2 linked regions of the Streptomyces venezuelae genome follow. The protein of the gene in region 2 interacts with the protein of the main gene of each other region in a pairwise test. Links are inferred from orthologs where the notes say so. Each region holds a gene or a part of one and is shown on either strand. Other genes may lie near its edges.

Region 1 (3,637 bases), 2.4 Mb from region 2 along the record:
CAGCGTCTCCGGGACGCCCTCCGGGTCGGACAGGTTGTCGCCCGTGTTGATCACGATGTCGGGCCGCAGGCCCGCCAGCGAGCGCAGCCACCGCTGCTTCTTGCGCTGCCCGGACACCATGTGGATGTCGGAGACCTGGAGGACCCGCAGGGAACGCATCCCCGGCGGCAGCACGGGCACCGTCACCCGCCTCAGCCGGAAGGAACGGGGCTCGACGCCCACCGAATAGGCGAGACCGGCCGCGGCCGTCGCCGTGATGCCCAGGGGTACTGCGTATCGCGCGCGCATCACCCCATCGTCTCAGACCCGGACGGCAGTGCTCGCGGGGCGGCCTCCGAGCAACCCGCCCGCGCCCCAAGGGAATCCGCCCCGGAGAAATCGATGGGCGGAGAATCGTCCGCACCTGCCACAATCAACGCATGACCACGCTCAAGTCGAAGCTGCACGAAGACCTCACCGCCGCGATCCGGGGGCGCGACGAGCTGCGCTCCTCGACGCTCCGGCTGACCCTCACCGCGATCACGAAGGAGGAGGTCGCGGGCAAGACGGCCCGTGAGCTCTCCGACGACGAGGTGCAGAAGGTGATCGCCCGCGAGGCCAAGAAGCGCCGTGAGGCGGCTGAGGCCTTCGCCGAGGGCGGCCGTGCCGAGCAGGCGGCGAAGGAGAAGGCGGAGGGCGAGATCCTCGCCGAGTACCTGCCGAAGCAGCTCTCCGACGACGAGCTCCAGGACATCGTCGCCCAGGCCGTCGCCGAGGCCAAGGCCGCCGGTGCCGAGGGGCCGCGCGCCATGGGCCAGGTCATGAAGATCGTGAACCCGAAGGTCGCGGGCCTCGCCGAGGGCGGCCGCGTCGCCGCCACGGTGAAGAAGCTCCTCGCGGGCTGAGTGTCGATTCAGTCAGTACGACGATGAGGGCGCCCCCTGTCTCAGGGGGCGCCCTCATTCACGTACAGCCGTCGAGTCGGCACTCACGTACAGCCGTCGAGTCGGCCGAGGCTACGGCTACCTCCGCCAGCCCCCACCGATCCCGCCCCCGAAACCGTTCCCGTTCCCACCGTTCCCGTTCCCGCCCAGCACACCCGGCGGGATCGAGATGTCGGGCCAGGGGTTCCCGCCCCCGCCACCGCCGCCATTGCCTCCGCCGTTGCCGCCACCGCCGAGACCGCCCCCGTCACCGGGCCTGCCGTCGTCGTGGCCGCCATCGCCGCCGTGGTCCTCGTCCTTGTCCTTGTCCCCGCCGGGGATGTGGACGGTCCTGAAGTTCGGCGCCGGCTTGCCCGCGAGCGCGCCGGTCATCGCGTCGCGCCAGATCGGACCCGGCACCTCGCCACCGAAGACCTTGCCGTAGGGGACGCCGCCGATGGTGATGTCGACCATGCGCCGCTTGTGCATCGGGTCGCCGACCCAGACCGCGCCCGACAGGTTCGGGGTGTAGCCCACGAACCAGGCGGCGTAGCGGTAGTCCGTCGTACCCGTCTTGCCCGCGCTCGCGCGGGAGCCGAGACCGGCCTGCTTGCCCGTACCGTCCTCGACCACGCCCTTGAGCAGCGTGTTGATGGTGTCGGCGGTCTTCTCCGACATGGCGCGCGAGCACGTCGACTTCGGGACCGGCAGCGACTTGCCGCCGAGCGTGGCGATCGACTCGATGGCGATCGGCGTGCAGTACGTGCCGCGCGAGGCGAACGTCGCGTACGCGCCCGCCATCGTCAGCGGCGACATCTCCTGCGTGCCGAGGGCGATCGACGGCGCCTGGTCCATCTTCTTGCCGTCGGCGCGCTCGACGCCCATCTTCGCGGCGAGCTGCGTCACCGGGCAGATGCCGATGTCGCCGATGAGCTGCACGTAGTAGGTGTTGACCGACTTCGCGGTCGCTTCCCGCATGCCGTACGGACCGACCTCGGACTCGTTCTCGTTGGTCAGCTTGTCGCCGCCCGAGTTCACCCACTGCTTGCCGCCACAGGCGGAGACCCGCTCCGGGTACGGCATCTCGTACGGGGACGAGTAGCTCTGCCCCGCCGACTTGCCGCCCTCCAGGGCCGCCGCGGCGACGATCGGCTTGAACGTCGAACCGGGCTGGTACCCCGCGCCGCCTCCCATGGAGTCGTCCACGGAGAGGTTGATCGTGGTCTCGTCCTTCTTGAAGCCGTACGGACGGGACTGGCCCATGCCGCGGATCTTGCCCGTGCCCGGCTCGACGATGGCGGCGGCGGTCGCCACGTCGTCGGTCTTGTTCACGTGATTCTTGATCGACGCCTGCACCGAGTCCTGCGCCTGCGGGTCCAGGGTCGTGTGGACCTTCAGGCCGCCGCGGTTCCAGACCTTGGCCCGGTCCTCCTTCGTCTTGCCGAAGACCGGATCGTTGAGGAAGACCTCGCGCACGTAGTCACAGAAGAACCCGGCGCCCTTGACCGAGGTGATGCAGCCGTTCTTGGGGCGGCTCACGTTCAGCCCGAGGTCGGTCTTCTTGGCCGCGTCGGCCTCGGCCTGCGTGATGTCGTGCGTCTCGGCCATCCGCTGCAGCACGACGTTGCGCCGCTTGGTGGCCTCGGCCGCGTCGTTCACCGGGTCGTACCGGCTGGGCGACTGCACGATGCCGGCCAGGAGCGCGGCCTCCTGGACCTCCAGGTCCTTGGCGTGCTTGGAGAAGTACCGCTGGGAGGCGGCCTCGATGCCGTACGCCTGCTGTCCGAAGTAGGTGATGTTCAGGTAGTTCTTGAGGATCCGCTTCTTGCCGAGCTCCTCCTCGACCTGGATCGCGTACTTCAGCTCGCGGACCTTGCGGCCGATCGTCTGCTGCGTGGCCTCGGCGACCTTCGTCGGGTCGTCGCCGGCCTCCTCGACGAACACGTTCTTCACGTACTGCTGCGTGAGCGTGGACGCGCCCTGCGAGACGCCGCCGCTCTGCGCGTTCTGGTTGAGCGCGCGCAGGATGCCCTTGAGGTCGACGGCGCCGTGCTCGTAGAAGCGGGCGTCCTCGATCGCGACGATCGCCTTCTGCATGTACGGCGAGATGTCCTTGAGCGGGACGACCGTGCGGTCACGCGAGTAGACCGTGGCGATCTGACCGCCCTTGTTGTCCAGAATGCTCGTGCGCTGACTGAGCGGCGGCTGCTTCAGGTTGGCGGGGATCTCGTCGAACCCCTCGACCGAGCCCTTGGCCGCGAGGCCCAGCGCCCCGAAGGCGGGCAGGGCGATCCCGGCGAGCACCGCACCCGCCAGAACGCTGACTCCGAGGAACTTCGCGGCCTGCTGTGTAGGTGACAGACCACCGCCCGAGCGCTTCTTTCCCATGAGGGCAGCCTACGTTCTGATTCGCCGGACAGGCCTTAATGCCTTGGCCTAAGCTGCTCCCAACTGTCACAGCAGAGCGTTTCGGCAACAAGCCCTGCTCGCTCCCAGATCCGACGGATCCATGTCCGAATTCGCCTTATGTGGCGTCCGGCGTCCGTTGTGACTCAACTGAACTGTCCCGGAATGCCGGGTTCCTCACGGATGTCGCCCGCTCACTCCGTCGGGTGATCTGCCGCTTACGCATAGTCCGTTCGGGCCATTCAAGATTGGGCCCGAAGGGGGTGTTGCGCTGTGCCCACCTTCCGTAACGTCCTCAACTGGCGGCGGTGCATATGCCGCTGCCGCCG
Region 2 (4,264 bases):
CCACCTCACGGGAGTCCCGGACGACGGGCCCGGTGACCTGGACGGCCGGATCCGGTATGTCGTACGTCTGCCCGCCGACGACGTCTGCGATCTCGGCGAGGGAGAGGGCGATCACAACTTCATCCCTGGGTTTGCTGGATAGCTTCGCGAAGCACCTGGCGGTCGTCGAAGGGACGCACCACCCCGGCGATGTCCTGTCCCTGCTCGTGGCCCTTGCCCGCGACCAGGACGGTGTCGCCCGGCTGCGCACGGCGGACGGCGGCGCGGATGGCGGCGGCCCGGTCCTCGAAGACGGCGACGTCGCCGCGCTCGTGGGCCGGCACGTCGGCGGCGCCGGCGAGCATCGTGGCGAGGATCGCGAGGGGGTCCTCGCCACGCGGGTTGTCCGATGTCAGTACGGCGGTGTCGGCGAGGCGGGCCGCGGCCGCGCCCATCGGCATCCGCTTGGTCTTGTCGCGGTCGCCGCCGCAGCCGAGCACGATGTGCAGCTTGCCCTCGGTGACCTTGCGCAGCGCGCGCAGGACCGATTCGACGGCGTCCGTCTTGTGCGCGTAGTCGACGACGGCGAGGTAGGGCTGGCCCGCGTCGATGCGCTCCAGGCGGCCGGGCACGCCGGGCACCGCGGCGACGCCGTCGGCGGCCTGCTGGGGGTCGATCCCCGCGACGGCCAGCGAGACGATCGCGGCGAGGGTGTTGGCGACGTTGAAGGGGCCCGCGAGCGGCGACTTGGCGTTGATCCGCTCGCCCTTGGGTCCGACGGCGACGAACGTCGAGTCGAGCGGCCCGACCTCGACGTCCTCGGCACGCCAGTCGGCGTCGGGGTGGCCCTCGGCGGAGAAGGTGGTGACGGGCACCTCCGACTCGGTGATGAGCCTGCGCCCGTACTCGTCGTCGAAGTTGACCACGCCGACCCGGGAGCGCAGCTTGGTGAACAGCTGCGCCTTGGCCTGGAAGTAGTCCTCCATGCCGGAGTGGAACTCCATGTGCTCCGGGCTGAGGTTGTTGAAGACGGCGACGTCGAAGACGCAGCCGTCCACCCGGCCGAGCACCAGCGCGTGGCTGGAGACCTCCATGGCGACCGCCTCGACGCCGCGTTCGCGCATCACCGCGAACAGCGCCTGGAGGTCGGTGGCTTCGGGGGTCGTCCGCTCCGACTTGATGCGCTCGTCGCCGATGCGCATCTCGACCGTGCCGATGAGCCCCGTCGAGCGCACGCCCTTGAGACCGCCCTCGATGAGGTACGCGGTCGTGGTCTTGCCGGACGTGCCGGTGATGCCGATCTGCAGGAGGTCGCGTCCTGGGTGGCCGTAGACCGTCGCGGCGAGCTCGCCCATGACGGCGCGCGGGTCGTCGACGACCAGGACCGGCAGGCCGGTGGCGGCCGCGCGCTCGGCACCCGTCGGGTCGGTGAGCACCGCGGCGGCGCCGAGGTCGGCGGCCTGCGCGACGAAGTCGGCGCCGTGCATGCGGGCGCCGGGCAGCGCGGCGTAGATGTCGCCCGGGCGGACGGCGCGCGAATCGTGCGTGATGCCCGTGATCTGCGCGCTGCCCGGGTCGGCGACGCCCAGCCGGCCGGCGAGGTCGGTCAGCGAGGTCGGCGAGACCCGGTCCGGCCGCGGCGGTCCCGGATAGGTCACGGGAGCGCCCTTCTGGGTGGTTTGGGACTGATCAGCGTGTGGCACGGCGGTGAGCGTACCGGGCGTACCCCTCTCGGAGCGAAGTGAGGGGCGTGCCGGGGGGCGGTTCCCCGGGTCGGGGGTGATCGTTGTCACGGGTGGTTCCTGGTCGGTCTCAGGGCTTGAAGGTCACCGGCAGACGGGCCGGGCCGGTTCCGGTGGGCGGGACTTGGAGCGTCTTGAGGGCGAACTCCATGACCTCCTTGTAGATGGGACCGCAGATCTGGCCGCCGAAGTAGCTGCCCTTGGTGGCGTTCTGGATCGCGCAATAGACCGTCACGCGCGGCTTGTCGGCGGGGGCGAAGCCGGCGAACGACGACGTGTAGCCCTTGTAGCGGCCGGTCTCGGGATCGACCCGGTTGGCCGTACCGGTCTTGCCCGCGACGCGGTAGCCGGGGATGCGGGCCTTGGTGCCGGTCCCCTCCTCGTCGTCGACGACGGACTCCAGCATCTGCGCCACGGTCTTCGCGGTCTTCTCACTGACGACCCGGTTCTTCTTCGGCTTGGGCGCCGGCGTGAAGCGGCCGTCCGCGCCCTTCGTGCCGCGCACCAGGGTGGGTTCGATGCGTACGCCCCCGTTGGCGATGGTCGAGTAGACGGAGGCGGCCTGCATGGCGTTGAGGGAGAAGCCCTGGCCGAAGGGGATCGTGAACTGCTGCGAGGTGGACCACTTGGCGGGGCGCGCGAGGATGCCGGACGTCTCGCCGGGGAAGTCGAGCCCGGACTCCTTGCCGAGGCCGAACTCGCGCAGGTACTTGTAGAGGACCTTGTTGACGTCCTTCTGCGTCTTGCCCAGTTCCCCGGTGGCGAGGATCGTGCCGATGTTGGACGACTTGGCGAGGACGCCGTTGAGCGTCAGGTGCCAGGTGGGGTGGTCGATGTCGTCCTGGAAGAGGCGGTCGCCGCGGTGCAGCCGGTTGGGCACCGTCACGCGCGTACCGGGCGTCGCCGCCTCCTCCTCAAGGACGGCGGCCATCGACATGACCTTGGCGGTGGAGCCGGGCTCGAAGGCGTCCTGGAGCGCGGCGTTGCCGAGGGCCGCGCCGTTGGCCTGCGAGAGGTCGTTCGGGTCGAAGCCGGGGGCGTTGGCCATGGCCAGGACCTCGCCGGTCCGGGTGTCCTGCACTATCACGTAGCCACGGTCGGCCCTGGACTTCTTGACCTGCTCGCTGATCGCGTTCTGCGCGGCCCACTGGATGTCGCGGTCGATGGTGAGCTCGACGTCGGAGCCGGGCACGGCGGGCGTCTCCGTGGAGCCCGCGGTCGGCACCCGGCGGCCGCCGGACTGGGCGTAGCGGATCTTGCCGTCCTCGCCCGCCAGCTGCTTGTCGAGCTGCGCCTCCAGGCCGCCCGCGCCCTTGCCGTCGGAGTTGACCCAGCCCAGTATCCCGGCGCCCAGCTCGTCGTTCGGGTAGACCCGCTTGCTGCTCGGGTCGGCCAGGACGCCGGCCAGCACGTTCGGGGAGGCCGGGTCGGCGCCCGCCCGCTCGGCGAGCGCGCCGCGCAGGTCCTTGATCTGCTTCCACACCTGCGGGGTCTGGCGGCGGGCGAGCAGGACGTAGCGGGTGTCGGGGGTCTTGAGCTTCTTGGTGAGCTCGGCGGTGTCCTTGCCGAGGATGGGGGCCAGGAGCGCGGCCGCCTGTTCGGGCGCGTCCTTGGTCTTGGCCTCCTTCGGCGTGAAGAGGGTGGGGTCCGCCGTGATGTCGTACGCGTCGACGCTGGCGGCCATCTCGACGCCGCCGCGGTCGGTGATGCGCCCGCGCTCGGCGGCGAGGGTGTGGGTGAAGTAGCGGTTCTTCTCGGCCTTGGCGGCGTACGCGCTCGCGTCGACGGCCTGCACCTGAAGGAGCCGTACGACGAAGGCCAGCATCACCAGCGTGAGGCCGAGGCTGACCATGCGCAGGCGCGGCCGGGGGCTGCCCAGGCGGATGGTGCGGGCCTTGGTCCTTCCCTTGGCCGCGGGGCGGCGGGCGGCGGGGCGGCCGCCCGGTGCCGGTCGGCGCGGCGCGCCGGACCGTGCGGGCCTGACGGGCCTCGCGGGTCCTGGCACCCGGCGCCGCGGGGGTTCCCTGTCGGACACTTGCGTCACCTGCCGGAGGTCGTCGTGGGCCGGGGAGTCGTGGGGGCCTGGGCAGCAGGCGTCTCGGCGGGCTGCGCGGGCGTCTGGGCGGGCTGCTCGGGCGGCGGTGCGGCGGAGGACGAGAGGGCCGGGTCCGGGGCCGCGGGTGACGCCGGGGGCGTGACCGGGACGGAGACGGAGGCGGCGGGGGACGCGACCTCCTGCGGGCGGGGCGCGGGGTACGACAGCGAGGAGGGGCGGGCCGCGGTGCCGGGGACGCCGCGCACGGTGCCGTCGGGGTTCAGGAAGGCCGGGTCGCCGCCGGGGACCATGCCGAGCTCCTGGGCGCGGCGCTGCAGGGCGTCGGGGGCGGCATAGCCGTCGACCTCCCGCTGGAGCTCCTGCTCCTCCTCGGTGAGGTCCTTGGTCTCCTTCTTCAGCTCGCTCAGCTGGAACGAGCCCTCGTTGAGGGAGGAGTTCAGGATGAGCAGCGCGATCAGGCCGCCGCCGAGGAGCAGGACGACGAGGA

The links. Proteins that work in one complex are often made in the same cells at the same time.
Region 1: the proteins of DEJ48_RS28855 (region 2) and DEJ48_RS17940 interact in binary tests that used the Escherichia coli proteins (3 or more experiments, as listed by UniProt). The link is inferred for Streptomyces venezuelae from one-to-one orthologs.

What each region holds. Positions count from the first base shown.
Region 1 is NZ_CP029192.1:4,183,524-4,187,160, reverse strand. What follows is about bases 647-3,637. They hold DEJ48_RS17940 (transglycosylase domain-containing protein), read right to left. Parts: upstream 3,291-3,637; coding sequence 1,002-3,290; downstream 647-1,001. Other genes in these bases: DEJ48_RS17945 (GatB/YqeY domain-containing protein), read left to right, coding at 647-884. In the rest of the region: DEJ48_RS17950 (metallophosphoesterase), read right to left, coding at 1-288; more of DEJ48_RS17945, read left to right, coding at 420-646. UniProt on the Escherichia coli protein: Cell wall formation. Synthesis of cross-linked peptidoglycan from the lipid intermediates.
Region 2 is NZ_CP029192.1:6,568,148-6,572,411, reverse strand. Bases 1,275-4,245 are described here. They hold DEJ48_RS28855 (peptidoglycan D,D-transpeptidase FtsI family protein), read right to left. Parts: upstream 3,757-4,245; coding sequence 1,792-3,756; downstream 1,275-1,791. Other genes in these bases: DEJ48_RS28850 (septum formation initiator family protein), read right to left, coding at 3,762-4,245; DEJ48_RS28860 (UDP-N-acetylmuramoyl-L-alanyl-D-glutamate--2,6-diaminopimelate ligase), read right to left, coding at 1,275-1,772. Outside these bases: DEJ48_RS28865 (UDP-N-acetylmuramoyl-tripeptide--D-alanyl-D-alanine ligase), read right to left, coding at 1-115; more of DEJ48_RS28860, read right to left, coding at 120-1,274; more of DEJ48_RS28850, read right to left, coding at 4,246-4,264. UniProt on the Escherichia coli protein: Essential cell division protein that catalyzes cross-linking of the peptidoglycan cell wall at the division septum. Required for localization of FtsN.